2 regions of the Paraglaciecola sp. IT1134 genome follow, and region 2 is predicted to be linked to the other one. Evidence: predicted binding sites of a transcription regulator. Region 2 holds the regulator's gene; the other holds the start of a gene.
The links. The regulator LexA, encoded in region 2, represses DNA repair genes until DNA is damaged. The targets are predictions, from matches to a motif close to TACTGTATNNNNATACAGTA.

Region 1: the regulator LexA is predicted to act here: its motif matches at 3,415-3,434, upstream of AC3RV5_RS10600 (DUF4007 family protein).

Annotation. Positions count from the first base shown of each region.
Region 1 covers NZ_CM176486.1:2,436,883-2,453,263, reverse strand. Annotated here, with positions in the region: gene AC3RV5_RS10605 (hypothetical protein) at 1-2,378, opposite strand, end outside; gene AC3RV5_RS10600 (DUF4007 family protein) at 2,368-3,327, opposite strand; gene AC3RV5_RS10595 (DEAD/DEAH box helicase family protein) at 3,638-5,830, shown strand; gene AC3RV5_RS10590 (hypothetical protein) at 5,830-6,063, shown strand; gene AC3RV5_RS10585 (hypothetical protein) at 6,081-8,165, shown strand; gene AC3RV5_RS10580 (hypothetical protein) at 8,162-8,641, shown strand; gene AC3RV5_RS10575 (DNA phosphorothioation-associated putative methyltransferase) at 8,648-10,510, opposite strand; gene AC3RV5_RS10570 (hypothetical protein) at 10,513-11,043, opposite strand; gene AC3RV5_RS10565 (class I SAM-dependent methyltransferase) at 11,363-11,980, opposite strand; gene AC3RV5_RS10560 (hypothetical protein) at 12,571-13,530, opposite strand; gene AC3RV5_RS10555 (DUF1801 domain-containing protein) at 14,122-14,526, opposite strand; gene AC3RV5_RS10550 (nuclear transport factor 2 family protein) at 14,800-15,264, opposite strand; gene AC3RV5_RS10545 (hypothetical protein) at 16,165-16,381, opposite strand, start outside.
Region 2 covers NZ_CM176486.1:5,242,703-5,259,083, forward strand. Annotated here, with positions in the region: gene AC3RV5_RS22975 (MATE family efflux transporter) at 1-337, opposite strand, end outside; gene AC3RV5_RS22980 (polysaccharide deacetylase family protein) at 507-1,562, shown strand; gene AC3RV5_RS22985 (GNAT family N-acetyltransferase) at 1,559-2,167, opposite strand; gene AC3RV5_RS22990 (SCO family protein) at 2,167-2,808, opposite strand; gene cyoE (heme o synthase) at 2,861-3,778, opposite strand; gene AC3RV5_RS23000 (COX15/CtaA family protein) at 3,788-4,765, opposite strand; gene AC3RV5_RS23005 (hypothetical protein) at 4,776-5,342, opposite strand; gene AC3RV5_RS23010 (SURF1 family protein) at 5,332-6,060, opposite strand; gene AC3RV5_RS23015 (DUF2909 domain-containing protein) at 6,103-6,312, shown strand; gene AC3RV5_RS23020 (cytochrome c oxidase subunit 3) at 6,395-7,276, opposite strand; gene AC3RV5_RS23025 (cytochrome c oxidase assembly protein) at 7,289-7,852, opposite strand; gene ctaD (cytochrome c oxidase subunit I) at 7,865-9,457, opposite strand; gene coxB (cytochrome c oxidase subunit II) at 9,468-10,589, opposite strand; gene lexA (transcriptional repressor LexA) at 10,981-11,604, opposite strand; gene plsB (glycerol-3-phosphate 1-O-acyltransferase PlsB) at 11,785-14,220, shown strand; gene AC3RV5_RS23050 (group I truncated hemoglobin) at 14,303-14,665, opposite strand; gene AC3RV5_RS23055 (FAD-binding oxidoreductase) at 14,774-16,195, opposite strand; gene AC3RV5_RS23060 (winged helix-turn-helix transcriptional regulator) at 16,377-16,381, shown strand, end outside.

The sequences.
Region 1 (16,381 bases), 2.5 Mb from region 2:
CCTTCTAATGATTTAAGCAACGCCAGGCCATATATCCTGCACAATCCCGAAGTTAAACCAAAGGGCGGCGCCATCCAATACCTATACAATTCATCGATGGTAACAAGTGAGGTACTAGTTTTAATAAACTCTACCCCACATTTCCAAATATTGTGCATCTGAGGTTCTGCACCTTCGGTTTCCGCATCCCATTCAGAGGGAAACATAAAACCTTCAGGAGTTTTTTTATGCCAGCCTTTACTCTTCAAACAAGACAAGTAAATTCCTTTTTCTGGAGGAAAATTATCAACTTCAAATCCAAGATCACTAATGCTTGCCTTACCCAACATGGCATGCATCAATTTATTTATTGCTGCGTTTGCACTTCCTGATGGTTTAGAACGATTAACAAGTTCATTCAATACTGTAGGTGAATCACAAAAAATCTTGTCGGCTATGTTCGACGCGATTACCGTAAGGGGTTGATGTTTAAGCTCAGAGCCTAAATACGACCAAGTCGAGTTGTCGAGTAATTCATGAAAAAAGTCGTTTACATTGCGTTTTGCATCGTCAATTCGGCTTTCTAACTCACTTTTAGCAATCAGATCGTGATTTATCTGTCGCTCATACTTTTTAATATGCTCTAAGGCCAGTAACTCAATCGCCGTTACTTTTAGATGTTCTACATCTTCTGGTACCCCTAATATCACGGCACTGGACTTACATGAAAAGTCTTTTAACTCTTGATTTTTTGTCTTTTTAGCCAAAACGACAAAAGTGGCAAATGCATTGCCTGACAGCTGAGACGCATTCAATACGTCATCATCAATACTTGCTAGTTTTTCTGTAATAAGTGTATTTGCCCAGCGCATCGTGCCGGTACGGTGATAAAGTGATGTTGCTAATACAGGTGTATTAATATTGCAAACTGATGTCCAATCGACACCGCTACTTATTGACTCAATCGTTTCGAGTAATAGCGCATTGATATCAATATCGCTGCCTTGAAACACAAACAACGCATTATGATTGGCTCTGAAAATAACAATTGTCCAACGCTCCAGATCCGCAATGACTTTCGATACTGCTACCGGATCTAAGCCGTACTGTTGCATATAATCAATAATGAATGTACGCGTAGCATGTAAATGATGCTGAAAACCAAAAATAGACAGTAACGCTACAATTTTAGTTACTGCTATGTGTAGCTGTTCCCCTTTTTGCGTAGCTCTTTGGATTGCGTCACATGCCTCAAGCCACGCTTTTCCATCAGCAGATGTGACTATTACATGATGCAAATTATGCAATAGGTAATCCCAGAGGTTCTCAGGTGTATAACTTAAAAATTGATCTGGCTCGCCCTGATAATTTTTAAGCAGAAACTCGCGGAAACCGTATTTTTCGTTGGATGCAAGAAAACCAAACAGACTTCGTTCATTCTGAGAAAAACGCCTTCTTGAAATAGGCCCTAGCAACAGGCTCACCAACGGATCTAAGGGTAATGTTTTAAGTAAAACGTTTTGATTTGCTGATTGACCTTTAAAAGCGCTTGCGGTGATTTTAGCCAACTCTCGGTATTTATTTTCAAGGGCCGTGGTTGTGGCACTGTCTTTAAATATTGAATCACCCACTAAAATAAGCGATTCATCAATGCTAGGGTTAAACCCAAAATCAATATAGCGGCCTTGTACTTTGGCCCAATCTTTCTGTGTTAATGCATCTTTATTCTTGGCGTATTCAACAAATGCTTGGTGCAAAAATCCAATAACAATAATTTCGCTTTTCGCCTGTTGAGCTATATCAGCTAACTCTTGAAAGAAGTATAGATCAGCCCCAGCTCTTGACTGAAAATCAAGGGCTTTACCAAGCTCATCTAAAAGTAAGACGAAACCATCAGCCTTGTAAATCTTACGGTCAAATATCTCTTTGATTTTCTTTAGGCATTGAGCATCTGTCATCATCGTCAATGTTGCAACGGCAACATCATCATTTATCTGCTGACAAATACTTTTTAGAATGGACTGGGCAGGCGAATTTAGGTCACAAACGTGTTTTATAACGTGCCAACCATGTTTTACTTCAAACGAGCTTTGTACTAATTCCAATAACTCAGTGTTGTTCTTTATTTTCTGGTAAGCGTAATCTCGTTCTCTAATATTCTTAGAAAGTAATGACGATAAAAAAAGTGCAAGTGTGGATTTACCCGACCCATAGGGTCCAGTTAGCGTATAAGTTCGCTGAGAGCTAGTTGAATAGCTTCTACTGAGAGTTTCAAGAGTGTTTATTGCTGTACCATGAACAACAAAATCATCGATAAATGAAATATAATTATCTGCGCCATCAATACGAGTAGAAGTTTTGTATCTTTGGTTGACGGAAATAGTGGGATTAACTGTCACGGCTATCTCCGTAATATTGATAAATAAAAGATTCAGGCTTGCTTAAAATTTCGTTACTCACTCTTACCTGCCTCAAGCCAAGGGAGTCTATCCATTCAACTTTGCCCTGTGTATATTCTTGAGCCTGATCGAGTTTATGCCCAAGACCTGATTCAGACAGTCTAAAAATTCTGCCTGGAGAGCAAGGCTTAGAAAGAAGAGAGTCAAAATCTATAGTATCGACTCTTGAATCAGCCGTTTCATAAGCAACAAATTTCACCAACGCAAATATAAAAATTTCGACTGGCAAGCTTACCCTTTCGGTTAACTCACTGATAAAAAAGGAGTTACTGTTCTCGTTTAGCAAGTTTAATTCTGAAAGCGGCGAGCTGAAGTGATCTTCATTTATCGTAAAATTCTTCTTACCGGTAACCGATTTACGCTTCTTACTATATGTATTGATAAAACAGTCAAGATCCTTCTTTAGCGTCGAGATGTTTGAAACTTCTGAATCCGTTAAAAAACCAGATTCATCAACAAAATCGTCAAGTAACTTTTTCTTTTCGAAGCTCTGAATATTGGAGTAGTTAAAAAAATAACGATACGCAGTTAAACTGTCATAGCTAAAATTCAACATAAAATGTACAAGCCAAATGGAGCCAATTTTCTCCAAAAAAGGATCAGCTCCGGTTTCAGGCTCACCACAACCGAACATATATTCCCCAAGATGAGAAACTTGATGTTCAGTTCTACCATTGTCAGTCACAGGCACTGCAAAAGAGCATGCCTCTGCCCAATAACGGATTGCATTGATCATATTTTTGCCAACACCAAGCTCCACAATGGCTGCGCGAGTATGTCCTTCGTTCGAAGTTTGAAATTTACCTCTATTTTTCAGATGGTTAACAGATTTGTATAACCATCCGTATCTTAAAGGAAACGTGTCGTGCCCTGAAAATTTTGCTTTCATACTTTATCCATTAACTTTTGGAGAAACTCTCCAGAAGTACATGTTATATCCATTTATTACGCTTTGAAAGCGAGTACGCTTAATAAATACTGTATTTTTACCCAGTCTTTTACCAAATAGGCCATAACTTCACAAAAATCAAAAAAATCAGTATGCAATTGCAGACGGTAAAGAAAGAGCGCATAGTACAATATAACGAAAAATCAAAGAACAATTATTAATAAAATTATTAAAAGATGATAACTCAGTCTTATACACTTAGGATTAGTATACCCCCGAGATTATCGAGCATAGCAAAGGGAACAGCATTTTGAGCTTTAAAGACGTTAAATTTCCTCACAATTTTGAATATAGTTCCGATTCAAATGACTTACCTTTAGAGTTCTATTTGAACACATTCCCGCGCTCCAGAACTGTTTACTTGAAACTAGGCTACTTTAGCTCTACGGCAATAAAAGTGCTTGCATACGGTTTCGCTCTATTCATATACCGTGGTGGGAAAATAAAAATTGCTACGAACCATTTTTTGTATAATTCAGATAAGCAACTGGTTGAAGGCACTGCAGAACCGCAAGATGTTGAGAATTTAGAAATAATAAATAATCTGGACGCGTTAAAGTCCGCTCTATCATCTGAAACAGAGCAGTTCTTTAATTGTTTAAGGTATCTAATAAGTAAAGATAGAATCGAAATAATACCTGTAATGCTATTGCCAAATAAGATGGCGCACTATAAACAAGGGATTTTTATCGACGGAGATGACGATGCTATATTTATGGACGGAAGTTGTAACTTTACAGCGAATGGACTTTTAGAGAATGGTGAAAATATTTCAATTTATCGCTCATGGGGGGAACAATTCGAACAACGAAAGGTGGAAAGTAAAACTCAGGATATAATGAGCATTTGTGATAGAAAAAACTTAAGGTATAAATATTTAGATAGCAGTCAGATAACTGACGCAGTTTCATCAATAGGAAAAGAAAAAACAATAAAAGAATTACTTGAAGATGAAATTAAATTATTGGACGAAAACTTAAAAAAAACTAACTCCATACTAATTGATAAATATAAAAAACAGCTTGATAGTATAATCGAAAAAGAAAAATCCTCACCTAGATTTCCATATAACTCGTCCCCAAGAACTTATCAAACCGAAGCACATAGTAGCTGGATTAAAAATGATAAACAGGGCATATTTGCAATGGCCACAGGTACAGGGAAGACAATTACTGCCCTTAACTGTTTATTGGAAGAGTATAAACAGTCAGGTATATATCAAGCAATTATACTGGTCCCATCTAAAACGCTCCTTGAACAATGGTACGATGAAATATCTTTGTTTAATTTTTCAAATATTTTTCTTGTATCGTCAGATCATAAATGGCGGGAAAATCTAAATAAACTAACAATGCACCTCGTGCTAAATTCTAAAGTTTCATTTATTATTATCAGTACTTATGCGACCTTCTCTTCTGAAAAATTTTTTAAATATATAAAAGATCTTCCTAAAGAAACTTTTCTAATAGCTGACGAGGCTCACAACATTGGAAGTCATAAGATGAAAGCTCTACTTCCAAATTTAGGTTTAGCGAAGAGACTAGCTTTATCTGCAACACCAAAAAGAAAATTTGATGAAGATGGTAATGATCTAATTGAAAAATTCTTTTCATCTGAAGAACCCTATACATATTCATTTTCAATGGAAAAGGCTATTCAAGAAAAAATATTATGTAACTATGAATATTTCCCAACAATCGTTAATTTGACGGATGAAGAATTAGGTAGATACAAGGATATTAGTAAGAAATTAGCAAAATTTTTTGATAGTAAAACTAAAATGTTGAAGAAAAACGATATAGTCGAAAAACTTTTATTAGCTAGAAAACGAATTATTCATAAAGCAGAAAATAAAAAAAATGCCTTTAAATCAATATTATTAAAGCAAATCCAAGAACAGCAGAAATTAGAGTTCTCATTTGTATATGTGCCTGAAGGAGATGATGAAGAAGGGAATAACATCATGAGTGAATATTTATCTATTCTAAATGAAGTCTCGCCAAGTACAAGAGCGCTAGCTTTTACTGGGGAAACCAAGCACAAAAAAGAAATAATGAGTAATTTTGAAAATGGGTATATCGACTCTTTATTTTCTATGAAATGTTTAGATGAGGGAGTAGATGTTCCTAGAACAGAACTAGCAATATTCTGTTCAAGTACGGGTAATCCACGTCAATTTATTCAAAGAAGAGGCAGAGTTCTAAGAATGCATAAGGATAAAGATTACGCGAAAATTTACGATTTAGTAGTAATTCCTAGCACGGACTCAGATCCATCTACCTTTAATATCGAAAAGAACTTAATAAGAGAAGAATTGATCAGGGTTATATATTTTGCTTCCCTTGCTAAAAATTATTATCAAGCAATGGAAGTATTCGAGCAGATAGCGAATTTTTATGATTTGGATATCTATGCAATGCATAATGAATTAGGAGGTCACTAATGGCAAGAGACAGAAATGATATGTTCAATCAGTTCTTGAAAAATGAAAAATTTTTGGAGTTTATGGAAAATGAAAATATCGACATAAAATCGATAAACTTCACTTCGAGCTCTGAAAGTTTACTGGCTGAATCGGTGAAAAAATTGATATTTAGTTATTGTATGGATGACAGCCATCAACAAGTATTGAAAAAAATTAATATTTTAATATCAAGTGAGCTCGCAACATCATGATAGTAAATTCTATATCAATGAAAAACTTCCAATGTTATTCCGGAAGTCACGAAAGTAATACTTTAAACTTCACAGAAGGTTTAAACCTCATTATAGGTGACAATGGAGGAGGTAAGTCTAAGCTGTACGACGCTTTTTATTGGATTATTCACAACCAAATATTTCTGTCAGATCAAAGGCAGATGATCAATACCAGAATATATAAAGAAAATATAATTTCTGATAAAGCTAAGTCTGTATGTGAAATAGGGTCGAGCATTTCCGCAGAAGTGATTATGTTCGTCACTAGTTCGAACGACACAAGATATAAACTCGAAAGAATATTTTCGGCTAAAAAATTGGGAGAACGAAACTGGGATTCAAATTCCGACTCGACAATACTGATATACGAATTCACGCAAGCTAAGTGGACTTTAGTCCCAATACAAAAGCATGCAGGTATACTCCAAAGAGTAATACCAAAACATATTGAACCTTATATGTGGTTTCAGGGTGAACAAGTGGATAGTTTGATGGACCTATCTGATAGCACCGCATTAACAAAAGTAGTTAACCTTTTATCTGATATAACAGATTACGAAGAGCTTATTTCTATAGCAACTAATGGTAGCAGTAAAGCTACAAATGAGTTACAGAAGCATAAAAACAGACTAAGTTCTGATGTAAAGAAAAGTGACGCACTCAACACAGAAATGGAATTCTGTTTAAAGAAAATAAATAAATATGAGCAAGACATTGAGACATGTAATATACAAATTGAAAAAGCGAAAATAAAAGTCGAGGAGTTAATCAGTAAGGTCGATGATGCTGAGTCGAAAGCTAAGTATAAGGCTGAAAAAAAGAATCTTAGCAGTGAATATAAAAGACTAGAAAAAGAGCTACTAAACAAAAATAATGATTTTTCCAAAAATTTATTCAAAAAACATTGGATTTTAAAGAATGCCGAACCATTTTTTAAGAGATTTGAATCGAAGTATAAAAATTATGTTGCTCAACATAATATAAAAGAGAACACGGATAAACTAGTTCAGATAAAGCTCCCGATGAATGTGCCACAGCCTATTCACGTAGAGAAAATGCTCGAAGATCAAGCCTGTTTTGTTTGTGGGAGAGATGCTTTAGAAGGCTCTGAAGCTTACGAACATATATTGAGTTTAATTAAAAGAGAAACGCCTAAAAATATTTTCAACAACGATTTTTCCGAAGAACTTGAAGATTATTACAAGAATAATCTTAGGTACGGAGTTTCTATACAAGAGATAGATAATTCTATTTTGGATGAGTTGGAAAAAATACAAGATTTAAGAACCAAATTAGCTGATGCCGGAAAAAAAATTAGGGAGATAGACAGTCAATTTACTATATTAATTGAAGAAGACAAATCAGAAGACATTGTTGGTTCTTATAAATCACACAGCAAGCAACGAGATAGGTTTGAGGAAAATAAAGCTGAGTTACTTAATAACTTGGAAAAAGCAAACAATAATAAAACCGATATACAGAAGAAAATCGATAAACTCGTGACTGGTGAAATTGACGCTAAAATAGAAACAGCTGAAAACATTTTTTCAAAACTATTAAAAATAGTAAACTCCACAAAGCAGCAAGTATTCAAAAGTATAATTTCAGAGTTGGAGTCTTCTGCTAATGAAATATTTGAAAGTATGACTTCGAAAAACTCCTCTATTAAAGGAAATATTAAATTTAGAAAATTGTCTAATGGAAGTTATATACCTGAAATAGTTGATAGTGATGGTTTTATAATAAAGTCACCAAATGATTCTAATATAATATTGGTTAAGTTGGCCTTAATAATGGCTATTCTCACTGCTCGCGCAAAATGGAGTGATAATTACTCACTTATTTCAGATGCCCCTACATCTAAAATGGCAGAAAACTATACGTTTGGTTTTTATAAAACTCTAAGTGAGAGATTCTCTCAAAGTATTGTTACTACTTACGATTTTCTAGATGACGATAAAAAGAAATATCTTAAATATTTCAAGATTGGAAAAGTATATCAAATTAGTTCGTTTACTCCTTCAGGGGATAATAACAATAGATCAGATCTCAGTGTAGATATTAAAGAGGTATATTTATGATTATTCTTAAAAGCAAATTTGGGAACCTACGACCAGGGTATTTGCCGAAACATCAAGATTTCTTTGATCAACTTTCGCAATTTGGTGGCGGAGCAGAGGCGGATAAGTATATAAAAGCTAAAAGTTTTTCAAATGCCTACGAGCTTTATACCTATGCATTTTTTATCGGATTATATAAAAACCAAAGAATAGAATTAACCGAAGATGACAAGTTAAAGGATTTTTGGGAAATGAAAAATTGGCAACCTTTATCCCTAACTAATAGTCTTTTAACATGTGCGATTGCGCTATCGGAATTTGACATGAGTGCTATTGAATTTGAGGATGAAGAGTTTATTTCTCAGCAAATTAAACTTGTAAAAAAAGAGATAGAAGCTTACGCGAACGGGGGGCTAAGTTATATAAAACTCGAAATAGATCAAGACCCTGAACTATTAGAAGATGACTTGTATTTTATAAAATTACTTTCGGATTAAATAAAGTTAGTATTTATCTTTATTTAATAGTGAACAAATCGAAAATTCGCTTGAATAATCAAAGAAATCTACATCTTGTTCGGCCATTTTTATTTTTACCCTTTCTTTTAATCGAGGCTGCGCTTCAGTCTCGAAGTCTTCGTAGCCAAGCAGGGTTAATTTACCTGATGTGATATGAATTCTAATCAGCTGTATATCTTCTAATTCGCCGTAAAGCTGCAGCGCTGAACCCACGTACACTCGTAGTAGTGGTGACAGTAAATCTAGGTACTGTTTGTGCAAGGTTAGCGCGTGGGGCTTGTCGTATTCACGGTCTAGAACGCTAGCTGGTAGCTTGTCGTTTGCGGCGATACATTCTTGCTCAATTTTTTCGATGTCTGCTATTTGAAATAGTAAGTCAGTTGCCTCGGTTTGCGCTGCAGTATGCGTATCAAAAAAAGCTTTAATGTCACGCTTTGTTTGCTCAGGTTGATGTTTGTAAGGTTTACGCTTGCCAAATAAACCTACAGCGAAATAAACCAATAAATCTTCCCGTCGCATTTGCTGTGCAATAAGCATATCACTTTGGTCATAAAAGCTTTTACACAGCCTAAATGCTTTTTTAATCGTTCCCATCACTTCAATAAGCTCAGCTGACTGGTTAAATTCCTCAGCGACTGGGCACCGCCCTAATAGCAAACAAGCCTGCCAAAATGACTCAAACAAATCGCTATGTTTCGTGAATAGCAGTTTTGTTGTGGCTTCTTTTACGTCGATGGGATTGGATTTATGCTCCCATGAGTGTTGACGTCGGTGTCGATTTTGTAGGTATTCTTGTTCGAAATCTTTATCTTTAAATATAAAATAAATGCCTGGCGCAACGGCAATAGCTTGCTCATCAAGACTGAGTTCGATAAATAACTTCAATTCACTTTGCGTAAAATACTTCTGAAAGGTATTTCGGCTGGTAATGATGCCATCTTTATAGGGTGTAAATTGCGTTAGATAACTTTCGTTGGCTAGCATGGCTGATACAACCAATAGCTTTGCGGTAAGTGCCCAGGCGCCCTGCACTGCTTCAATACGCTCGTTTCTATCTTCGATAACGTTGACCACGAAACCTATGTTAACGAGGTCTGAGAGTACCTTGTTAGCATCGGGTAAAAAGTTAGGATCCCATCCCAAAGCGTCGAGACCATGCGCCTCTAATTCACGTAGATCATCGCCACGGCCACACCCGTAATCGAAAATCGAATATTGCCCTTCCAAGTAACCATTTTTGGCTAAGGTTTTCATCGGCGCTGAAAAGTCGTATCGAACGATTGCCGTTTTATCGCGACTTATTTGTTGTTGGTCTGCTTTAGTAGCTAGTGCAGAATTTCTAAAAAGGCGACCATCTACAAGTTCATATCCATGAGAGTTTATGATCGCTTCCCAGGATGCTTTAAATCCAATATGTCGTGAGTTTTCATACAGTCCAGCATTTTCGCCTTCTTGAGTTATCAAACTAAAGTCATCAAAAGCAGGATGTTCACTGGTGATCATTGTTTCTTTTCGATGCAATATTGGCGGGTTGTCGTATTTCGAATAGTCAGTTACTTTGTGACTTAATTTTTCTAAATCGACCGTTACGCTTTGCTTTATTGCTGGATATGATTCTTCAAAGAAGGTTGGATAGTGCAGCAAACTCATCGAAAAATTTTTTCGAGATAACTTTACGATATTCCAGTGCTCTGTGGGAATTTTAAGGGCCTTGCCTACGGCACTGATAATAGTGGCTAATTTCGGGGGAATATCACTTAAAGCGCTTTCGTGAATGTAGATTGCGTCGGGTAGTTTTTTGCCTACTTGAATTTGGCTAACTAAACTAGAAAAAAGTGCGGCGTCCATAATTAAAGCTCCTTTGCCAGTAATATGGCTGCATCAGCGAACGCTTTTTTACCTGGAAATCGTCTTCCTAGTTTGCTTTCCTGCATCACTTGCAGATGGCGACAAGGTTCGTCATTTACACTCACGTGTATGGGGCGATCCTCACCGTAATAATATAGTCGATCGAAGTTCAAATTATTAACGATGAAACGGGTCACATTAGCCATTGAGTGTCCAGGAACTAAAAAATCGCAAGCGCTACCGCCTCTATCACAAATTTGATCCCCCCGTTGATTTTGCTCACAGGACGTATGCTGATCGAGCGAAGACGCAGTGCCTTCAGGCGAATGCTTTTTAATGTACTTTGCCAATGCTGTAGAGGTAAAACCGTAGGTGATTTTTATGTCGTTAAATTCGCACTCAATCGGTATTAGTATTTCTGCCACAAGCATTTCTAAAAAGCGCTTTGAAACAGCGGAAGGCGTGTTGTCTATCGTTCGAAGGTGACTATCAACATGCCATTCTGTTAACTGTTTGCCTAATGGGTGCTGCATAAAAGAAAAATTACTAGGCAGAATATACCTAAAGGCCCTACCCACTTTTTGAAATGTCAGCTCACCTGATGTACGTAAATGCATCAACTCACAGTCAGTCAATTTTAGTAATTTTTTCATTTCAGAAGATGAGAATAAAAGGTAGCTAATGTACTAGTCCTCCGCGTTACCGTTAATATAACTCAACTATACGTAACTACAGAAGTGTTATTCGACGAAATCAAATATGAGCACGTGAAAGATTCAGTGTTGCCCTCACGAATAACTGTCAGTCCCCGAATAACCGCCCTCGGCATGTTACCAGAATAGCCAATGGGGATTATTGGTGCGGCCCAGGAACCAGGCTTGGACGTTTAAAAACCAAGGATAGCCATGTGATGTTTTCGCGTTTTAACTTATCGTGGTTAGTGCTTAATTTAAGCAACACTAGCCCTTGGGTTTCAGCGTGCTCAATAAGCTGCTGTGTATGTACGGTATAACTGCTTCGCCCATCGCTATATAAACCCGTACGTAAGGTAATAACTAACAGGCCTTCGGGATTAAGGCGCGGGATTAAGGCAGGTAACGCGGTAGTTTGCTGTTCTTGGGTTAGGTGCATCCACACGGCGCTGAGTAAAATTAAATCAAACGTCTGGGATTGGGCAATCGTGCTAAGTAGAGGCAGCTCGTCATTAAACCAGCTTATATTAGCCGATGTATGGGTACGTTGCGCTAGCGCAAGTAACGCTGAGGCAGGCTCTACGGCAAATATGGTAAAACCTTTTGCTGCAAGTTTGGCTGCATCTCTGCCCGAGCCAGCACCTATATCGAGGGCGTAACCGCCACTGGGCAATAACCCTAACCAATCAGCGTGCACCCGTTCAAATTCCAGGCTCTCGTACAGATTGAAAAAGCCTGTGGCTTGTTCATCGTAAATTGCGATATTTGCCTTACTCATTAAATCTACCCTGCGTAACTGCATATTTTGCTTTGGATCTCTAAATTGCGAGAACCAGCGCCCAAAATATTTCGCGTTTTTCCACCATACTGCGTAGCCGTTTGTGAATCAACTAAAAGGTCGCAGATTGGCTACATTTATTTTATAAGTGTAAACAACATGAATATGGGATCAAACCGAATTAAGCGGTGGTTATCCATACAATATTTATATTTGATAGGGTTTTATGATGTTGTGGTTAGTTTTTAAGTGTTCGGTTTAATTGACCTGTTGTCGTAAAAGGTTGGGCTGAGGCGGCCAAACGGTGCACCTTTTATCAGCGGGAATGCTTCATGTCATGGCTTTTTTGGGATTTATGGGGGTTATGGGGGTTATGGGGGTTATGGGGGTTAGCATGCTTTTGCGAACGAAGTGATCATATTTCAATTACCCTTACGTCGTTATAAAAATGACTCTTAGGAACATTTTTCATTTGGCGATATCTTCATTTAGTACTTCTGCTGACCACGTGCACTTCGGCCGATATTATTGGAAAGTTAGAGCGGCTAGAAAATTTGAGCCGCGTTTTTGAATTTTTTTTAAAACAGTGATCAACTATCATCTTGTACCTTAACGTGCTCTCGAATATCTACAGAAGACCCTTCATTTGAAACCCGTTCAAATTTAGCTGGCATAAGCGCCGAGGTGTGTGCAACTTGTTGGAATAATTGGTCAAACTCTATTTCTACTTCCCCGGCAGGGTGATTAAATTCTGGCGTAGTTACAAACTGAACAGACTCTTGCCAGGCTTTAACATCCAGGAATTCGCCGTCGTCTACTCCTGATAGAAAGCGCAGGTAATCTGGCAAAATATCAGCGGGTATTTGACCGGGTACCTCCCTGCCCCCCCAGGTGAAATAATCGTTTAAAGATTCTGCCTTTTCAGGAAACTCTAATTGGTTGTTGTCAGTTCTGAGTATTGCTAATTTGGCGATAAGACCTGCCACGATCCTGACCGGCGAACCTTTCTTCTCTTCTAAATCTGAAGAGTGCTCGCACTTGCAACTCGGATCAAATTGTACCGTGATTGTTGCGTCATAAATCGATTTCAACCATTGTACCAATGAAATTTCGACCGCGTTTTTATGCCAAAATCTAGTATCCTCATACTGTAGATGTATCACTCTGACTTTCTGAAAAAGCTTTACCAGCTTGTATCCACAAGCTGGCGACTCAAAAGAAAATGTATCTTCAATTTCAGAACCAACTTCAAATTTAATGTTTGTACCGATAGTTGATTTCCATGATGATTCAATCGAGGCTATTCCTTTTATACCTAGAGTACTTCCAATCGAAGATTCGAACGAACTGTGTTGAGAATGCTCAATACCAATACGCTGAGTAATTTTTCGATCGCGTTTATTGCCGCAACGTAATGTAAATGGCGTTGGTTCGATTAGTCGCCATTCTTCCCATGGTGTTAGCGTTAATTTTGCCTTGCCGTTATGATAAACAAGAACGAGTTTAGTTAATGGCCGTTGACCTTCAAAAAAATCTATATCTTCATCCATGTAGCTCTCCTTTGAATAAAATTTTAGCGCACCAACTAACCCCGTTTAAATTGCCCTGATGCTAACTGATGTATGGTGTAATGATGAGCGACGTGAATACACCAGAAATGCAGAGGTTTACCGGGCTAATCATTAACATCGCTAAGCACCTACTTTATGCATTAAAAAAAATAGTGATCCGGTGCCATTTGTAAAGCCAATCCTACATTTTTTCCTCAGACTGGAGCTGGTTGCTCACAACGTTTAAAAAAACTATAGCCCTGGTCAATGGCTATGGGGGCATTAGGCTTTTTATAATTTTTGGGGTATAACATATCCCCCCCTTTGTTACAGCGATTTTCAGACGTAGGTAACTTAACGGTGTTTAGCTTGTGTAATGGTTGATATATGAAAAGGGTCAATCTAACTGGCAGTCCCTGCCAAACACTGCTGTTCCCACTATAGTCAATAAGTTTAAAACTTGCATAATCCTGAAACTTACGGTGAAGCAGAAAGTACCCGTTGGTAGATACCTAATGGGGTTGCACGGTACATTTTAAGATTGTTTGATGCTGCTAATTTTTTGTTACTTTGTTGCCTGTTTTTACCCGCCTATTCCCTGAGCAACGGCAGGTGTTTTACGTTGTGATAGTTAAGAGCCAGAGCGATACAATGGCGCAGTGGCCCTTCTTCAATTTTGCTATTGAGCGGTACAACAATGGCTCGGTTGCCTTCGTATTTAACATCATCTGGGTAAAGTTCTTTGCACGTTTCGAGCAATTTGCTCTGGCAATGGAAGTAGACCTTGATGTTATCGGGGTCTTTGGGCTTCCAATCTATGCGAATTGGGCTACCCCCTTTTATGTGGTAGCTGGCCTCACCCCACTTAAGCGATTCTGTTACGCTGCCCACCCCCTTATCGGCTGCGATGGCCAATATTAAGTCGCGTACTTTGAGCAGCTGATTTCTCGCCTGTTGCGGGTAGTTATTAAACTTGGATTGAATTTCAACGTTCACTGTACCTCCGACTGTATTAACAGGTTACGCTCACAATAACGGGTAATTTAGCGATGTGCCACGCGAGGCTTGCGAGTTTTTGTTTGGCTGCAAAGTCGCTTGTTAATTGGTTTGTTGTACGAAGCCGCTACGTTGCAGAGTGAATGATGCTCTGTACTTCTGATGCCCTTGAATGTTGAAGGTAAATTAAGGAGCAGTGTGGTATACAGCAACGTTTGAGCCCCCCTTAATCAAGGGCTGCGCGCGACCTACCCTTATTCGTTAGGCAAACAGTTATCCATGGTGTCGGCGTATGTGATTGATGAAGCCTTCACTGTTAAACTCCAAAGACATAATGTTAGTACTCGTATATTCGACAACTCTATCGATGTGACTTGGTTGAACTTTTGCGTGTTCAGTATATTTAACGAACACCACATTCCGCCCAACCATAATCTGATCAATAATTATTTCACTGAAGAAAATTTTATCTTTCATCTTCTCAATCATACCTTTTCGAAGGTCCGCTTTATTTGTCACCGTAACGTTAAACTTAATATGTTCGTCAATGAAATCATCGGACAAAAATGAAATGAAGTAGTCTATATCTTCTATGGTCGTGTCGGGTTGTTGTCTTGCATTTTTAGCGCTAATGAATGCTTCTGATTTATGTTTTAGCTCGCTTTGAGATATTGAGTCATTGGCAGTCGCAGACAATGGAAATAGGAGAAAGATAAATAGCGGTGTTAAAAGTTTCATTAGACTTTCCTTGTTTGCTTAACACTTCGTTAACTGACGCGTAGGTTGGTATTGATTTTGCGGTTTTTCTTGTGAAAAAACAATGACAGCCGTTATGGGCCCACGTTTAACGCCATATTATGTTTTGTCCAGGTAGTAACAGCAGACTTCGCTCAATCCCAGCAATACGCCATACCCGAAGCGAATTGATTTTAAAGTATAGCGCGGGTAAATAATGCGAAACTACGGATAAGTAATTTTTCGAATTATCTCTTGATCGAACTCAAGAATTTTCCTCCCCGAGTCAGGTGGTCAATCAGCCTTTGCGCCCGTTTGAGAATAACACTTACAAACTATTGGCTGATTTGGGTAACGCCCTACCCTTGGTAATATGCCTAAATAACTAGTAGGTCATTTAGTGCCAAGCGCGCGATTACGCGTTTCATTTACCTAACGCCGAGTATTTTTTTCAGCCTCATTCAATGTGACCGTGTTGCCCTCACGTATATCAGTCAGTCCTTGCAACACTGCCGCCCGCCGCCCTTTGCTTGTTATCAGAATAGGCTAAAACGTGTCATTGGCGCGACCCACAAGATTACCTGGATTGATTTTCAGATCGGATAAAAGAATGACATCCTCAGAGAATTTGCTTTGTATTTTATTGCCCCTAATTGTCACAAGGCCCATTAATAGCAGCTGTGGCCAGGTGCCATCAATAAACATAAGGTTTTCATATGCAGTACCAACTAGCGCTAATTTATTTACGTTGCTTGGTGGTTTTTTATAGCAATTGGTTGGCTACGGAGCAATATTTACTTGCCGTTTTAGGGCACAGGTTTTGTTGTCATGGGAATACGGGCAAAAAAATGGCTGCGAAGGCGATAAAACCGGGCAGCCATTTTAACTTGGAATTATTTAAGGTTACTCGTAGCTTCTTTTAACCCAGCCCACCAGGTACCAACTTTCTGGTGCATTTTTTGATTGCTTGATGGTACTGATTTTTTCCAGGGTTTTAACGCTGGCATCTAATTCACTTTGCGTCAGTGCCGTGCGTTCATATTTGGTAATATGGGTATTTAGCTTGGTGAGCAGGTCGTCACTGCTGATGGTATTGCTGCGACGATTTCTTACAAACCAC
Region 2 (16,381 bases):
ACCAGATAAATATACCGATGCTCAACGCTACGCTCACACTGTGCCAAAGCACTTTACTAGCCTGCGCGATGTCTTGTTTGCCTTTTGCTTGGGCGCTTAAACCTGTGCTGGACATGCGGATAAATCCGCAAAGCCAGTAAGTTTGAGTCAATATCAGCGATGCAATGGCTGCCCCGGCTAAAAATTGGCTATTTTGCATATGCCCCAACACGGCCGTATCGACCATACCGATCAACGGGGTGGTAATATTACTGAGGATCATAGGTAAGGCTAAAATCAGAATACGCTGGTGAGCCAGGCGCTCCCAAAAATGTGAATTAGCCGGATTATTTTCCATGCAATAGGTAAACTCGATTTAGTGGGTGGTTTATTGATCAGTTTAGGCGAGCCGCAACCTAGCCTGCATTCAATGTTATAATCCCAGCCAATGTGGCTCAGATTAGGGTAAAATACCTAAGTCCCGAGGCAAACAGCCATTTTCAGACATATCAACCAAGGGTATCTGCATGGATCGTATCATTTTTTTGTTTATTTTAGGGTGTTGCCTCATCACAAATGTGCGTAGCGTTGAAGCCGCCGACAACGCAGTTATCTTGCTTTATCACCACGTGAGTGAAAAAACACCTGGCTCAACCTCTGTTTCGCCGAGCACCTTTAGAAACCATATGCAATATTTGCGTGAAAACTTTCACGTTTTGCCGCTGCCCGAGATAATTTCCGCCCTACAGGCAAAACGCCCTTTGCCTGATAATGCCATAGCCATTACGTTTGATGACGGATATGTGGATATCTATCAAAATGGCCAGCCTATTTTAAGCGAATTTAAGCTGCCATATACCGTATTTATCAACCCGGCTCTGGTCGGTGCAGTCGATTATCATTTGAGCTGGCAGCAAATGAGCGAAATGTCCAAACAAGGCGCGACTTTCGCCAATCACAACTTAAGTCACGACCATCTCTTGGCCCGAAAAGGAGACGAAGATGAAAGTGACTGGCTTAAACGCTTAGAAAAAGACATTCAACAAGCCGAGCAGATGCTGCAAAAAAATCTAGGGATAAGCCACAAGTATTTTGCTTATCCCTATGGAGAATTCTCCCCAGCGTTGCAACAACGTATCACGGATTTAGGTTTTATCGGTTTTGCACAGTACTCAGGGGCAGTCGCCAGTTTCAGTGATTTTTCCGCACTTCCACGCTTCCCTGCTGCCGGTGTTGACGATGACTTTGCCTTATTGAAGTTAAAAATGCACAGCCTTGCCATGCCGGTAACAGACGTTAAACCTAAGGATCCCGTGATGAATGAGGCACAAATGCCGTTTACGTTCAGCTTCGAGGTTAATGACAAAGACATTGATAATGGGCGGATTGCCTGTTTTTTCCAAGGCCAGCCTCAAAGCATTGCCATTGAAGGTAAAAAGATCTTGGCTGAGTTTAATCTTTTTCTGCCATATGGCCGCTCAAGACTCAATTGTACCGTACCCAGCATCGTACAGCCGTCACGATATTACTGGTACTCCAAGCCGTGGTTCGTCGCTGATCAACAGGGGCACTGGCCTGATTAAAGGGCCTTACGCAGATGTTCATAGTGTCCCAGAGCCAATTCGCTGTCATCATTATGGCTGCTGGTATGCACAAAGCCGTATTTAAGATAACACTCAATGGCAACTCGATTACTGGCTTGTACATCCAAGGTTAGTGCCGTTTTGCCAAGTTCCTTACCCATAGTTTGAAAATGATCCAGCAGCTGACTAGCTAAACCCTGACGTCGATACAGACCACTGACGGCAAGATGCCCCACACATAATTCATTGACTTGGGGTTTGGGAAAAACCTCCTGCAAGCCTTGGCAACGCTGTAAGACCCTTAACAGTTGTGCTCCTGAGTAACAGCTTGCCAAGCTATCAAAGGTACTAGAAACAAAACTCGCTGGGGGGTAGCGAACCCAACTACTAGCCAAAGCGACAGCTTGATTGTCCAGGGCTATTACCCAGTGGTTGGCATAACCGAATTGCCCCTCAGGGCGAGACAAAGCATGGGTAAGGTAATCTTTGGCAGTATAAGACGGCGGATTGTCGAACAACCTTGGTAACGCCTTGGGGGCCGAACTGATAAGTAAGGGTACCAGCGAGTCGACATCGCTCTTTACCGCCCGGCGAAGGTGATACATTATGGCCAGGCGGAGATCAACACTGGCAAGTCCTGTAAAATTTTCTGTCCGTCACTGATGGCCAATTTCCCCGCTGCAAAATCTGGTTTAAAACGCCCCATAACATTGCCATCTGGATTCACCAGCACCACTGAAGAGCTGTGATCTACCAGATAGTTAGGATTATCCGTGCTGTCAGAGATGGAATACATCATGCCCATCGCCCTAACTAATGGGAATAGCTGGGTATGTTCACCGCTGGCGGCAATAAATTGAGGATGGAAAAAATTAACATATTCAGCTAATCGCTCTGTCGTATCCCGCCCAGGATCCACCGAGATAAAAACCACTCCTATGGGATAGGTTGTTTCTAACTGCTGCAAGGCAGGGTAAATACTCGTTAATTCGGCCATAGTGGTGGGGCAAATGTCGGGGCAAAACGTATAACCAACAAACACCAAGGTCCACTTATTTTTAAAATTTTCTGCCTGAAAAACCTGTGCATGGTGATCCGTTAACTCAAAATCAGGTAGAGCTCTGGCCTGAGGATACAAACTGATATAACGGGTTTTATCCATCTGTCCGGGTGAAATAGTCAATGCCAGTACTACCCCCAGGGCTAAGGCAACCAGTGCCAATAACCCAAGTTTTATTTTACTCATAGGATGAATCTCATAGGATGAATCTCATAGGATGAATCTCATAGGATGAATTTCATAGGGTAAATCTCACATAATGATCGACCAGCAGCACCACAAACAATACCATCAGATGAATGATGGAAAACCTGAACGTTTGCATTGCCGTGTCATTATCACTGGCAAATTTCAGCTTCCACGCGTAATACAAAAAGCCGCCATTGAGTAAAGTAGAACCCGCTAAATAGATTAAACCTGTCATGCCAATTAAATAGGGCAATAAACACACTATTGTTAACAACAGGGTGTAGAGTAAAATGGAGGTTTTGGTGAATTCTATGCCATGGGTTACCGGCAACATTGGTACTTTAGCACGGGCATAATCTTTCTGGCGGTGAATGGCCAGCGCCCAAAAATGGGGTGGGGTCCAAATAAAGATAATCAACACCAACAACAACGCGTGGGCGTGGACCTCGTTGGTTACCGCTACCCACCCTAACAGTGGCGGTGCCGCACCAGCTAAGCCTCCAATGACGATGTTTTGCGGCGTAGCGCGTTTAAGGTACATAGTATAAACGAAGGCATAACCCACCAGACTTGCCAGGGTCAATAAAGCCGTCAACCTATTCACCCATAACTCTAATATTATATAGCCAACTACCGTCAACCCGGCGGCAAATAACAACGCTCGCCTGGGGCTAACCTTGCCTTTGGGCATGGGCCGATTGGAAGTACGCGCCATTTGGCTGTCAATCTTACTATCCACAACATGGTTGATCACCGCTGCCGCCGACGATAAGAAACCGATGCCTAGCAAACCGGCAATTAAGATCTTCCAGCTGATCCAAGTTTCACTGGCCAGACACATACCTACCAGCGCAGTAAGCAATAACAACATCACCACCTTGGGTTTGGTCATTTCATAATAATCGCGCCAAGTGGTGGTAATACCCCGCCCGGAATTTTGTTGCAAGGCAGCTGCAGCTTTGCTCATTGATGTCTCCTAAGTTTTTCGATAAAGGGTGTAGCTCAACATCACTAACACCAACAACAAACAAGCTGCAAGGGCATTGTGCATTACGGCAACCATAACAGGTAAACTGAAGACTACATTACTCACGCCGAGTATAACCTGAGCCCCAAGAACCACAACTAACCAGGCCGCTTGTTTCTTAATCAGCCGGGAATGGGCGCTCGCATATAAGCCGATCGCCAACCAACACAGATAGATAAAGGTGATAAACGCGCCGATTCTATGGGTGATATGCATGGTCATGCGTTGGGCGTAGTTGTGTACACCATACTCATAATTCTGGGCATCGGGTAAGCTAAAAGCGCCAAGGAAATCCAGACGCTCGTACCAATTACCCTCACAGAGGGGTAATTCGGTACATGCTAATGCCGCGTAGTTTGACGATGTCCAGCCGCCTAACGCTATCTGGCATAAAAGAATAATCATTCCCAATAAAGCGAACTTGCCGAATTGGCGGGTACGTTGGTCGCCTCCGGGTATACGATAGGGCGACAAGCGCAAATACAGTAAAAAGAGGCAGGACAAAACGGCAAAGCCGCCCAATAGATGCCCCATCACCACCACAGGCATCAAATTCAGCGTCACAGTCCACATACCTAGGGCGCCTTGAAACATCACCAGACACAATAGGAAAAAAGGCAATTTAACCGGTCGGTGATAGGATCGATTGATAATGCTGATAATAAATATGACAAAAATAGTCAGGCCCAGAGCACTAGCAAAATAGCGATGGATCATCTCGTTCCATGCCTTATGCGACTCCAAAGGCCGTTCAGGGAAGGCCAGTTCGGCAGCAGCAACCTGCTCATGGGCCTGGGGCACCGTAAAATGCCCGTAACATCCCGGCCAATCAGGGCAACCCAATCCGGCGTCGGTCAGGCGGGTATAGGCTCCCAACATAATGACTACTGCCGCAAGCAACAGGCTAATCAGTACCAATTTTTTCATTCATTGTCCTCTAGCCTATACGCGATAACTTCAGCAGCTTGCGCATATCGGTTAGTATATCCCGGCTGTGCAATATGGCTTGTTGCTGCTCGAGGTGTAGTGGGTAACGTAAAATTACATTATTCAGAGTATCGACTATGAAAATACCATCTGTTGGCTGATCTTTAAATACAGAATCAACACTTTCTTCGTTACTTTTTAACAACTTAACAACATTTTGCAAAGATAACTTAGCCACTGCTGCTTGGTCGCTGAAGGTGGTACTGATCACCACGGGTTCCACCCGATCACTTTCTTTACCCAAAGCTAACCACACCTGCCCCAAACTATATATGGCATTGTCACAGGCTTGGCCGCATTGGGCAGGTAATACATAAACAATATGCCACTTACTGTCGACCCCCAAATTGGGTAATATGGTTAATTCCAACGGGGGGGAGAGTAGCTGGCCTTTATTGGTGGCACCTTTAGCAAACCAGTTATTATCCAAAGCAAGCTTTGCCAAAACCACAGGCAAGATAAAGACCACAGCTAAAATCAGTAACATACGTTTACTGTTGTTTTTCTTAGAGATCATGTTGTTCCTTAGTTTTCGTTTTGCCACGCAGGGCAAATCCGTAAATTAACAGGGCAGCGATGGCGAGGCCAAACCACTGAATTGCATAAGCGATATGTTTTTCAGGAGACATGACGACCGGCTGCCACTGACGTATGAACCCGGATTGAGCCTCGGGATCAAGCTGCACAATAAATGGCAACACCGGCAACTGAACAACTTGTTGGATAAAGGTAAGATCGAGTTGTTGAATCACTTTAGGCCAGCTCTGGGAAATATCGGCGGTTTCGCTAGACATAGGGTTAACGTCCGGTATAGCCACCTTGCCCGTTACCTGCTTTAGGGCCAAAGGTAACTGTACAACCGGCAGCTTCTTGCGGCTTGGATCTCCCGGCACCCAACCAAAATTTATCACTAAATTTCCCGAGTCGGTATTGAGCAAGCCAAGTACTTCAAATCCCACTCTGCCCTGATGTATTCTGTTATCCAGCAAGAAATAAATATTTGGGATTAGTTTACCTGTCAGGCTAACTGGCAGATCTCGAATATCCTGCTCCATAATCATGATCTGGGACAAGGATGAAGCGGAAGTGGTTGCCGCTTCTTCGATCATTGCCAGGCGCACCGACTTTTGTTCAGCCCTTTGTAATTGCCATAATCCAAGCGCAAACATAATGACAACCGCCAGCAAAGTAATTAATGTAGATATAACGGGTAATTTAATAGATTTCACACTCATATCTATCTCAACACAACCAGAGTGTGACAAAGGAGACGCAGTTTGCTTATAAAAATAATAATTGGTGGATTACTTCTGTTCATGGTGTTTAGTTTGATCAAGGCGATGATCATCATGTTAAAAGATGACCCTAACCAGCCTCGTATGAGTAAATATATCGGCCGACGAGTGATGACTTCGGTGGCGATTGTGGTTGTTATTTTAATTGCCCTGGCAACCGGCCTAATTGAGCCGAATCCTCGCCCTTTTTGATGGAGGCGCGGCACTATAACACCCTTGAGTACCTGATATCAGCTGGCCTAAACCTAATTAAGCCAGCTACGCATTATACTTCTTACAAAATATACACAAAGAAAAACAACATTACCCAAACCACATCTACGAAATGCCAATACCAGCTGGCCGCCTGAAAGGCAAAGTGGTTCTCGGGGGTAAAATGTCCCTTGAAGATCCGCAGAAGCATAATGAACAAGATTATCGCCCCCAGGCTAACATGTAGACCATGGAATCCTGTTAGCAGGAAAAAGGTATTGCCATATATTCCTGATTGCAGGGTTAAATTCATCTCTTGGTAGGCGTGCATATATTCTTCAACTTGCAACACCATGAAAATCGCGCCCAACAGCACAGTAACGCCTAATGCCAATTTAAGTCTTCCGCGTTTGCCTTCTTCCAAGGCTACATGGGCAATGTGGCAAGTCACCGAGGATGTCAGCAAGATAACCGTGTTGATCAAGGGTAGACCGTACCAGCCCATAGCTTCGGTTTGTGTGCCACCCGGGGTATTAATTAGGGGCCAAATAGCTTCGAAAGCCGGCCACAGTACTTCGTTCGTTGCCACATTGTTCGAAGCACCACCTAACCATGGTATAGAGAATACCCTGGCGTAAAACAGGGCCCCGAAAAACGCGCCGAAAAACATTACTTCGGAAAAGATAAACCAGGCCATCCCTTGACGGTATGAACGTCCCAATTGCGCGCTGTATAAGCCGCTCATCGATTCGTGGATTTGATTTCTGAACCACCCAACTAACATAAAAATCAGCGTGGCGAATCCGGCCAACAGAATGTAAAGACCGTATCCCTCTGTGCCCTTGGCGCCCTCCATGACAAAGTTACCTGCACCAACTGCAATCAGGAATAATGCCACGGCACCGACAAAAGGCCAGGGGCTCTGATCGGGAACATAGTATTTTTCATATTCTGGTTGTGACATATTGTTCTCCTGTTAACCACGTTTCATTGCAATGTCCTGAGCAGCAGGCGTCACATCATATAAGGTGTATTGCAAGGTAAAATAAGTAATATCATCTGGCAGCTGCGGATCCACATAGAACTTCATGGGCATCACCACACTCTCTCCCGCTTCTAATATTTGCTGTTCAAAACAAAAACATTCGGTTTTGTTCAAAAAAATTGCCGCGGTACCAGGGGATACCGATGGCACTGCTTGCCCAATAATGCGTTTCGTGGATGGATTTCTGACCCGAAAATCAACCTGATTCATCTCTCCAGGGTGCACTTTCAACTGCCTGGTTTGGGCTTCAAACTGCCAGGACATACCGGATTGAGTCCGGGTGATAAAGTCGATGGTAATCAGTCGGCTTTCGTCCACCTCCATAGCCTCGAAAACCGCCGCACTATTGGCGGTTTTGCCATTTAACCCGGTAAGGTCGCAAAACACATCATACAAAGGTACCAGGGCAAAACCGAAACCGAACATGCCCACCACGATAGCCAGTAGTTTAACCACCATCTTATTGTTTTTATTTTGCTCGGCATTCCCTGACATGGTTAAGAACCTTTATTTCACTACAGGCGGTGTTTCGAAGGTATGGTAAGGCGCGGGTGAGGGTATTTCCCACTCCAATCCTTCAGCTCCTTCCCATACTTGGGCAGACACCGGCTCGCCCTGTTTGCGACACGCCTTGATCAGCAACGCCAGGAATATAAACTGTGACAAACCAAAGGCGAACCCGCCTAAACTGATCCACTTATTAAAATCGGCGAACTGCAAGGCATAATCTGGAATACGACGGGGCATGCCCGCCAAACCGACAAAATGCATGGGGAAAAACAGTACGTTGACCGACACCAATGAGCACCAGAAATGCCATTTGGCCAAAGTGATATCAAACATTCTGCCCGTCCATTTGGGCAACCAATAATACACCGCCGCCATAATGGAAAAAATCGCCCCCGTTACTAATACGTAGTGGAAATGCGCGACCACAAAATAGGTATCATGGTACTGGAAATCCACCGGTGTAATAGCCAACATCAAGCCTGACAAACCGCCTATGGTAAATAATACGATAAAGGCCAGGGCGAACAACATAGGCACTTCAAAGCTCAGGGAGCCGCGCCACATTGTCGCCACCCAGTTAAAGACCTTCACGCCTGTTGGCACCGATATCAACATGGTGGCCAGCATAAAGAACATTTCGGCGAATACCGGCATGCCCGTGGTGAACATATGGTGAGCCCACACAATAAAAGACAGCAGTGCGATGGACGTGGTAGCGTAAACCATAGAGGCATAACCAAACAACTTTTTGCGGGAAAAGGTCGGAACGATTTGGGAGATAATGCCGAAGGCCGGCAAGATCATAATATACACCTCGGGGTGTCCAAAGAACCAGAAGATATGCTGGAACATAACGGGATCGCCGCCGCCGGCCGCATCGAAAAAGCTGGTCCCGAAAAACTTGTCAGTCAGTACCATAGTAACGGCCCCAGCTAGCACGGGCATAACGGCAATCAACAAAAATGCCGTTATCAACCAAGTCCAGACAAACAAAGGCATTTTCATCCAGGTCATGCCCGGGGCGCGCATGTTAAAGATAGTGACGATGACGTTGATCGCCCCCATGATCGACGAAATCCCCATGATATGCACCGCAAACACGAAAAAGGCGGTGCTGTCATTGCTGTAGGTGGTCGACAGAGGTGCGTAGAACGTCCAGCCAAAAGCCGGCCCTCCGCCTTCTAAAAATAATGATGAAAGCAAAATCAGAAAGGCAAATGGCAGGATCCAAAAACTCCAATTATTCATCCGCGGTAACGCCATATCCGGCGCACCGATCATCATAGGTATCAACCAGTTTGCCAGACCCGTAAAGGCCGGCATCACGGCCCCAAACACCATGATCAAACCATGTACCGTGGTCATCTGATTAAAAAAGTTCGGGTCGACAATCTGTAAGCCAGGTTGAAATAGTTCCGCGCGGATCACCATGGCCATGGCGCCACCGGTTAAAAACATAATAAAGGCAAACCATAGGTACAAAGTGCCAATGTCTTTATGGTTGGTGGTGTAAAGCCAACGCGTTATCCCTTTTGGGATCTGATGTGCATGATGTTCGTCATGCACAAGTGTTTCGGTTGCTGTGCTCATGGTCGTCCTCTTATTGCCCGTTCATGGCTGCGTTGATGTCTTTAGCTTGCACTAAGTCGCCTGTGTTATTACCCCAAGCATTACGCTCATAAGTAATGACAGCAGCGATATCAGACATGCCCAGTTGTTTGGCGAAAGCAGCCATGGCGGTGCCAGACTTACCGTTTAATACAATATTGATGTGCTCCGCCATATCATTGAGTGCGATTGTGCTGCCTTTCAATGCTGGGAAAACCCCGGGAAGGCCTTCACCATTTGGCATATGACATGCCGCACAATTAGCCATATAGACATTTTCGCCCGTTGCCATCAGGTCTTCCTTGGACATGTTCATGGACAGCAGACGCTGCTCTTCGGCTTGGGCTTGCTGCTGCACTGCTTCTTGTTTAGCTATCCATTGGTCATATTCCGCTGGCTCTTTAGCAATCACCACTATGGGCATGAAACCGTGATCCTTGCCGCATAATTCGGCGCATTGACCACGATAAACGCCGGGTTCATTGACCTTAGCCCAGGCGTCATTGATAAACCCGGGGTTCGCGTCCTGTTTAATCGCAAAATCCGGCACCCACCATGCGTGGATAACATCATCAGAGGTTATCAAGAAACGCACCTTCTTATCGGTGGGGATTACCAGGGGCCGATCGACCTCTAACAAATAATTTTCGCCTTTAGCTAACTTACCGGAAATCTGCTCTGGTTGAGTGGCAAGCCTTGAATAATATTCGACATCATTATCCATATACTTGTAATTCCACTTCCATTGAGAACCCGTAATCAAGATAGTGACATCAGGCTCGCTGGCATCTTCCATGGCAATTAGGGTTTTGGCGGCCGGCACGGCCATGATAATAAGAATAATAAAAGGAATGACTGTCCAGGCGATTTCGACTTTGACACTTTCATGGAAATTGGCTGGTTTCGCACCTTTTGATTTACGATGAAACAGCATGGCGTAAAACATGGCCCCAAACACAACTATCGCTATTCCCACGCAGATTAAGAACATCAGCATATGCAGATCGTAAACCTCGACACTGAGATCTGTTACTCCCTTGCGCATATTCAATTGATATTGATCCGCACCCGACACTGATTCTGCGAAAGCTGAAGTTGTTATGAACGTGCCCATAGCCGCTCCAACCCTTAACAAAATTTTATTCACTCGACACCCCTATCTGCCAAACGCTCTTTACTTTTTGCCAAAAAAAGCACCCTTGAATGATGTATTGCACATTTTAGGCTTAGAATAAGACAGGCTTGTTATGCATTTGTTAACTGAACACTAAGAATTACTCAAAAAGGGGCCAAGAGTCCAGTGTTTTTGATTATTTTATATCCAAACGAACATTTTTTAATCAAGTTATCAGTGGCTTAGGTTGATACTTTTGCAACAAAGCGGAGGGCGAGCCAGGTAGGTTGGGCAGTCCAATCGGCGTATTAACTGGGTTCAGTGATGTTAGCGCCAAATCGACAGAGTGATGAAAGGATCTCTCATCACTCTAAATAAAGTTTGAAAAAAATTACATCCAGTCAGCGTTGCGAATAACCCCTACGGCAATCCCTTCAATATTGAAGGGCTGAGTAGCCAAGTCCACAACGATAGGTTTAAAGTCATCGTTTTCAGCATGCAGCAGAATCTGACGTCCTTTTTTCTCTAATCTTTTAACAGTCACATCGTCGTCTAAACGGGCCACAACAACTTGGCCATTGTGCACGTCAGTGGTTTTATGCACGGCTAATAGATCACCATCTAAAATACCGATATCTTTCATGCTCATGCCATTTACGCGCAATAGGAAATCTGCACTGGGCTTAAATAATGCTGGATCCACTTTGTAATGGCCTTCAACATGCTCTTGAGCGAGTATCGGTTCACCGGCTGCTACCCGTCCGATCAAAGGCAAACCCAGGTCTTCCAGTTGATCTTCTAGGGGCGTGGTTAGTTTTATCCCTCTGGATGTACCGGGCAAGATTTCGATCACCCCTTTGCGGGCCAAGGCTTTAAGGTGTTCTTCGGCCGCATTGGCGGATTTGAAACCCAAATTACGGGCAATTTCTGCTCGAGTCGGTGGCATACCGGTCTCCAACATAGTGTTTTTGATCAATTGCAGTACTTCTTCTTGACGGGGAGTTAGTGGACGCATAAACAGCCTGTTATTTCATACAGTTTAACTGTGAGTATATACAGTCGTTAGCAGATCTCAAATTTTTGTTGAGATAATGAGTTAGCCCCGAGATATTTAGGCCAAATCCTTTGCCAGTCAATAAAAAATGAAAATGTCGTGTTATCCTAGATCTGTCGACAATTCTCAAGGTAAAAATCTATGGTCTGGCTGCATAAATTGCTGCTTGCATTCATTTCGGTTCCGGTAAAGTGGCTGGTAAAAGTCAACAGTATTCCCACTGACATCGAAACCGAGTTGGGTATCGATAAAAATAAAACCATCATCTATTTGCTACGCACCCATTCGGTAACCGATCAGCTGGCCTTGAAAATGTCTACTAACTCTTTGGGCTTACCTAAACCGACGGACAACATTCACATTGCCGGTCACGAGTTAGCAGCTTGCCTGTTTTTGCAACAACCCCGTTCGGTGCTGACTCGAAGAGTCAAAATCACCAATATCGCTGACGATGTGACTCGATTATTTCAAATACACCGGGATAATCCGGATCTCGATCTGCAAATTGTGCCCGTATCTATTTTTTGGGGCCGGGCCCCTGGGCGCAAATTTTCTGGCTGGTCAGATGTCATCGCTCATCAGGTCTCTCCCAGTTGGTTACGCAAATTTTTTATTGTATTGTTTTTAGGTCGGGACAATTTTGTCTGCTATAGCAAAGCCGTTTCATCACGTACCATGGCAGATCTTCCCGGCTCAGATGAAGAAATTGGTCACAAATTGATCCGCTTAGCCGGCACCCATTTTCACCGTCGTCGTCAAAACCTGATCGGCCCGACATTACTTGAGCGTCAGGAGCTATATAATAGCGTTTTGGGCGCAGATTCCGTGCGCCGGGCGATTGATGAAGAAGCCAGAAGTAAACAATTATCTCACCAACAAGCCCAGTTACGAGCGCGCAAATATGTGACCGAGATTGCCGCAGATTACCGTGAAGGCTTAGTGCGGCTAGGAGATCGCCTGCTGACCAAAATATGGCACAAGGTATACAACGGCATAGAGGTAAGACATGCAGACAAAGTGCGCACGCTGGCGCAAACCGGCCACGAGATCATTTACGTACCCTGCCATCGAAGCCATATGGATTACTTGCTGCTGACTTATGTGATTTATCATCAGGGTTTGGTCACCCCGCATATTGCCGCTGGCATTAACTTGAATTTCTGGCCGGTAGGTGGAATTTTACGCCGGGGCGGGGCATTTTTTTTACGCCGCAGCTTTGCCGGTAACAAGCTCTATAGCGCCGTATTTCGCGAGTACCTTGAATTACTGTTTAACAAGGGATATTCAGTCAAATATTACCCAGAGGGCGGGCGCAGTCGTACTGGTCGTTTGTTACCGCCAAAAACCGGCATGTTAGCTATGACACTTCAGGCATTAGTCAAGGGCATCAACCGTCCAGTTAGCATAGTGCCAGTTTACATAGGTTACGAACACGTCATGGAAGTGGCTAGTTACCTGAAGGAGCTCAAAGGTACAGACAAAAAGAAAGAGTCGTTCTTTCAGGTGTTTTCCGCAATACGCAAACTGAAAAATTATGGCAACGGCTTCCTCAATTTTGGCGAACCTATTAATTTAACTAATTATCTCGATAGCCAGCTACCGGATTGGCGCGACGCCCAAGCTATGCAAGATGACAAAAAGCCGCGCTGGCTCACTCCAGTGGTCAATACGCTGGCAAACGACGTCATGGGTAAAATCAACCAGGCGGCTGCAGTCAGTGGTATGTCTTTGTGCGCTATATGTTTGTTGTCAGCCAAGAAACACGCCATGGCTGAAAACGAGCTCGCGCTGGCGATGGATCATTATATCCAGCTGTTGAATGTCGCTCCTTTTAGCGAGCTGGCCACCTTTCCCACCAGCAGTGGCAAGCAGCTTTTGGAAAACACTTTGAAACTCAACAAGTTTGAAGTCAGCCTAGATGGTTTTGGCAAGATCATTTCCCTTAAGCCCCACAATGCCGTTGCCCTAACCTACTACCGCAACAATATTCTGCATCTATTCGCCTTACCCGGCCTTATCAGTGCCATAGTTTTTGCCTATAACGGTTTAGAAAAAAGCAAAATAATGGCCTTGGTGGCACAGTTGTACCCGTTGCTGCAAAGAGAGCTTTTTATATACATGAGCCAACAACAAGCTCTGGAATATAGTGAGTCTTTATTGGTGCACATGCAGGCTATGGGTTTGTTACGCCTAAAAGGGCGAAAAATAATGCCACCAGCGGCGGCCAGTAAAGAATTTTATTCTACCTGGATCCTTAATCGTAGCATCCAGGAAACCCTGCAACGCTACGCCACCGTGTTGACTATTCTAGCCTCTGAAAGTACGATCAGTCGTGGTCGATTGGAAAAACAAAGCCGGCTGTTTGCTGAACGTTTGTCTGCATTACACGGTATTAACTCACCTGAGTTTTTCGACAAAAATGTTCTGGCAACTTTTATTAATGCACTTAAAGACAACGGATTCCTTAACGCGTCCGACGAAGGCCAATTAGTACACACAGCCAAAAGCGAAGCCTTATTGGCTGATGTCGTCGCCTTGATCTCTCCGGAAATTACCCAAAGGTTGCAGCAGATATAAGTCAAGCAACATATCTGTAATCATACAAGTCAATACAAGCCGCGGATCTTGCGCCCCGGAGCAATTAAGCACAGGGGCTGGATTAAACTAATACCACCTCGGATTTCATACTGTACAAAATAAATAACACTTCTTCTTGTTCTCGCTGAGCAACGTTATTTTTGCTTAATGCCCCAAGGGCATCATCCAGCACAGCGATGAATTCACCTGTGTCAATGTTCATACCTTTATGTGTACTGCGCATGTCTTTACCTTGGTAAACGTTAGGTCCACCAGTACCAGAGATAAAAAAGGTCGCAGCTGCATTTTTCATAGCGATAATATCAGCCGCTAAAAATCTCGGGGCAATACGGGGGTTAGCCAGATGCATGTCCACAAGATCATCGGCAATACGGGTAATTCCTTCGCTGCTTCCCAGTCTTTCATATAACGATATAGTCATCATTTGTTACTCCACTAGTTTCATTTTGAGTACTTGTTGTCATTCCTACTGGAATAAACGCCAGCAGAAATATCTTTGCCAATACCGACACCCAAGCTCGGTCAGGAATCCCTAATGCGAAGGTAATATATTAATATTGCTACGAAACAGGTTCATAGGATCCACTTGCCCCTTTATCTGTTGTAATCGAGGAAGGTTTGCACCATAGGGGCCAATTTTTCGCGTCTCACCATTTTCGGGCACAAAATTGACATACACACTGCCGGTGGAAAAATCTTCAAGTTGGCTAAATAACCTTAGTACCCAATCTTTGCCTCGGTTATCTTCTTTTGCGGTTTGCCAGCGCCCATGAATATTGATGGTGTAAGCAGTTGAGCGGTGGGGAAAAGCCATCGCATTGCCAGCGACGCTAGAGGCAAAACCTCCTAGCTGGGCGGCGAATATCTCGCACTCTTGAGAAGGTAGTTTGCTGGCTGCCTCTAAAAGAATATCAATGACCACATTACTGAGCTCGGTAAAATCACTGGATTTCCAATAATTGCGCGCACCTGCGGCTAATAAGGGGTCAAAAGCGGCTTGCCAGGCAGCGTAAGGATGGGGCGCCACTGCGTCGCCTATGGCGTGCCCCAGTTTACGTAGTGGCGCCAGTATCGTTTCGCCTTGTTGCATATCCCCAATATAAGCCATAGCCAATATCAGCACAGGCTGGCCATGGTATTTGGTATCGAGAAACGGGAAGGGTGGTGCTTTTCGAATGACCGACCAGCAGGTTGCCTCATCAGGCAGGGTGCGAGCCAGTTGGCGATATTGTTGTAATATTTCTTTTGCTTGATCCAAGGGGAAAACAACCGGGCCGCTTAATATAGTGGGACCTACAGGATGTAATTTAAATTCGAACTTAGTGATCACTCCAAAGTTACCGCTACCCCCACGGATCGCCCAAAACAGGTCGCTATTTTGCTGTTCAGACAGGTGCAAAAACTCGCCGTTGGCGGTCACTATGTCCGCAGACAGAATATTGTCAACCGTATGACCATATGTTCGACTTAACCAACCATAGCCGCCTCCTAATGCTAAGCCCGCCATGCCTGTGGTGGAATTTATGCCGCTGGGTACTGCTAGACCGAAACACTGAGTTTCATGATCCACATCTCCCAGTAACGCCCCACTTTGTACTTGCGCAGTGCGTTTTTGGGGATCGACCATCACCCCTTTCATATTACTTAAGTCAATGGTCAATCCACCGTCACATACCGCACTGCCCGCAATATTATGTCCACCTCCTTTTATGGACAGCAACAGCTTATGTTGACGAGCGAAAGTAACCGCGTGCATAACATCGGCCGTGCCACTGCAGCAAACAATCAAAGCTGGGTGTTTGTCGATCATACCATTCCACACTTGTCTGGCTGTTTCGTAGCTATCGTCTTTTGCAGTCAAAAGTTTACCGCGCAACGTCTCGGCAAATGCGGTTATCACCTCACTACCAAGTTCCACATTAGTGTCATCTAATCCCTTTACCTGAATGTTCATATCTATTTTCCTTTATTCTAAAGTGTTGCTTCACGCACCACCCTATGCTAAGAAAATAAACGCGTCTAGTGCACCATATGGACTAGCCGGTACAATTAAATCACCCCTTTGAGTTATCCTCCTTGCGCACGGCTTAAAGCCAACTATCCTCGAACTACGCCTTACAATATGGATAGACCTGATGAG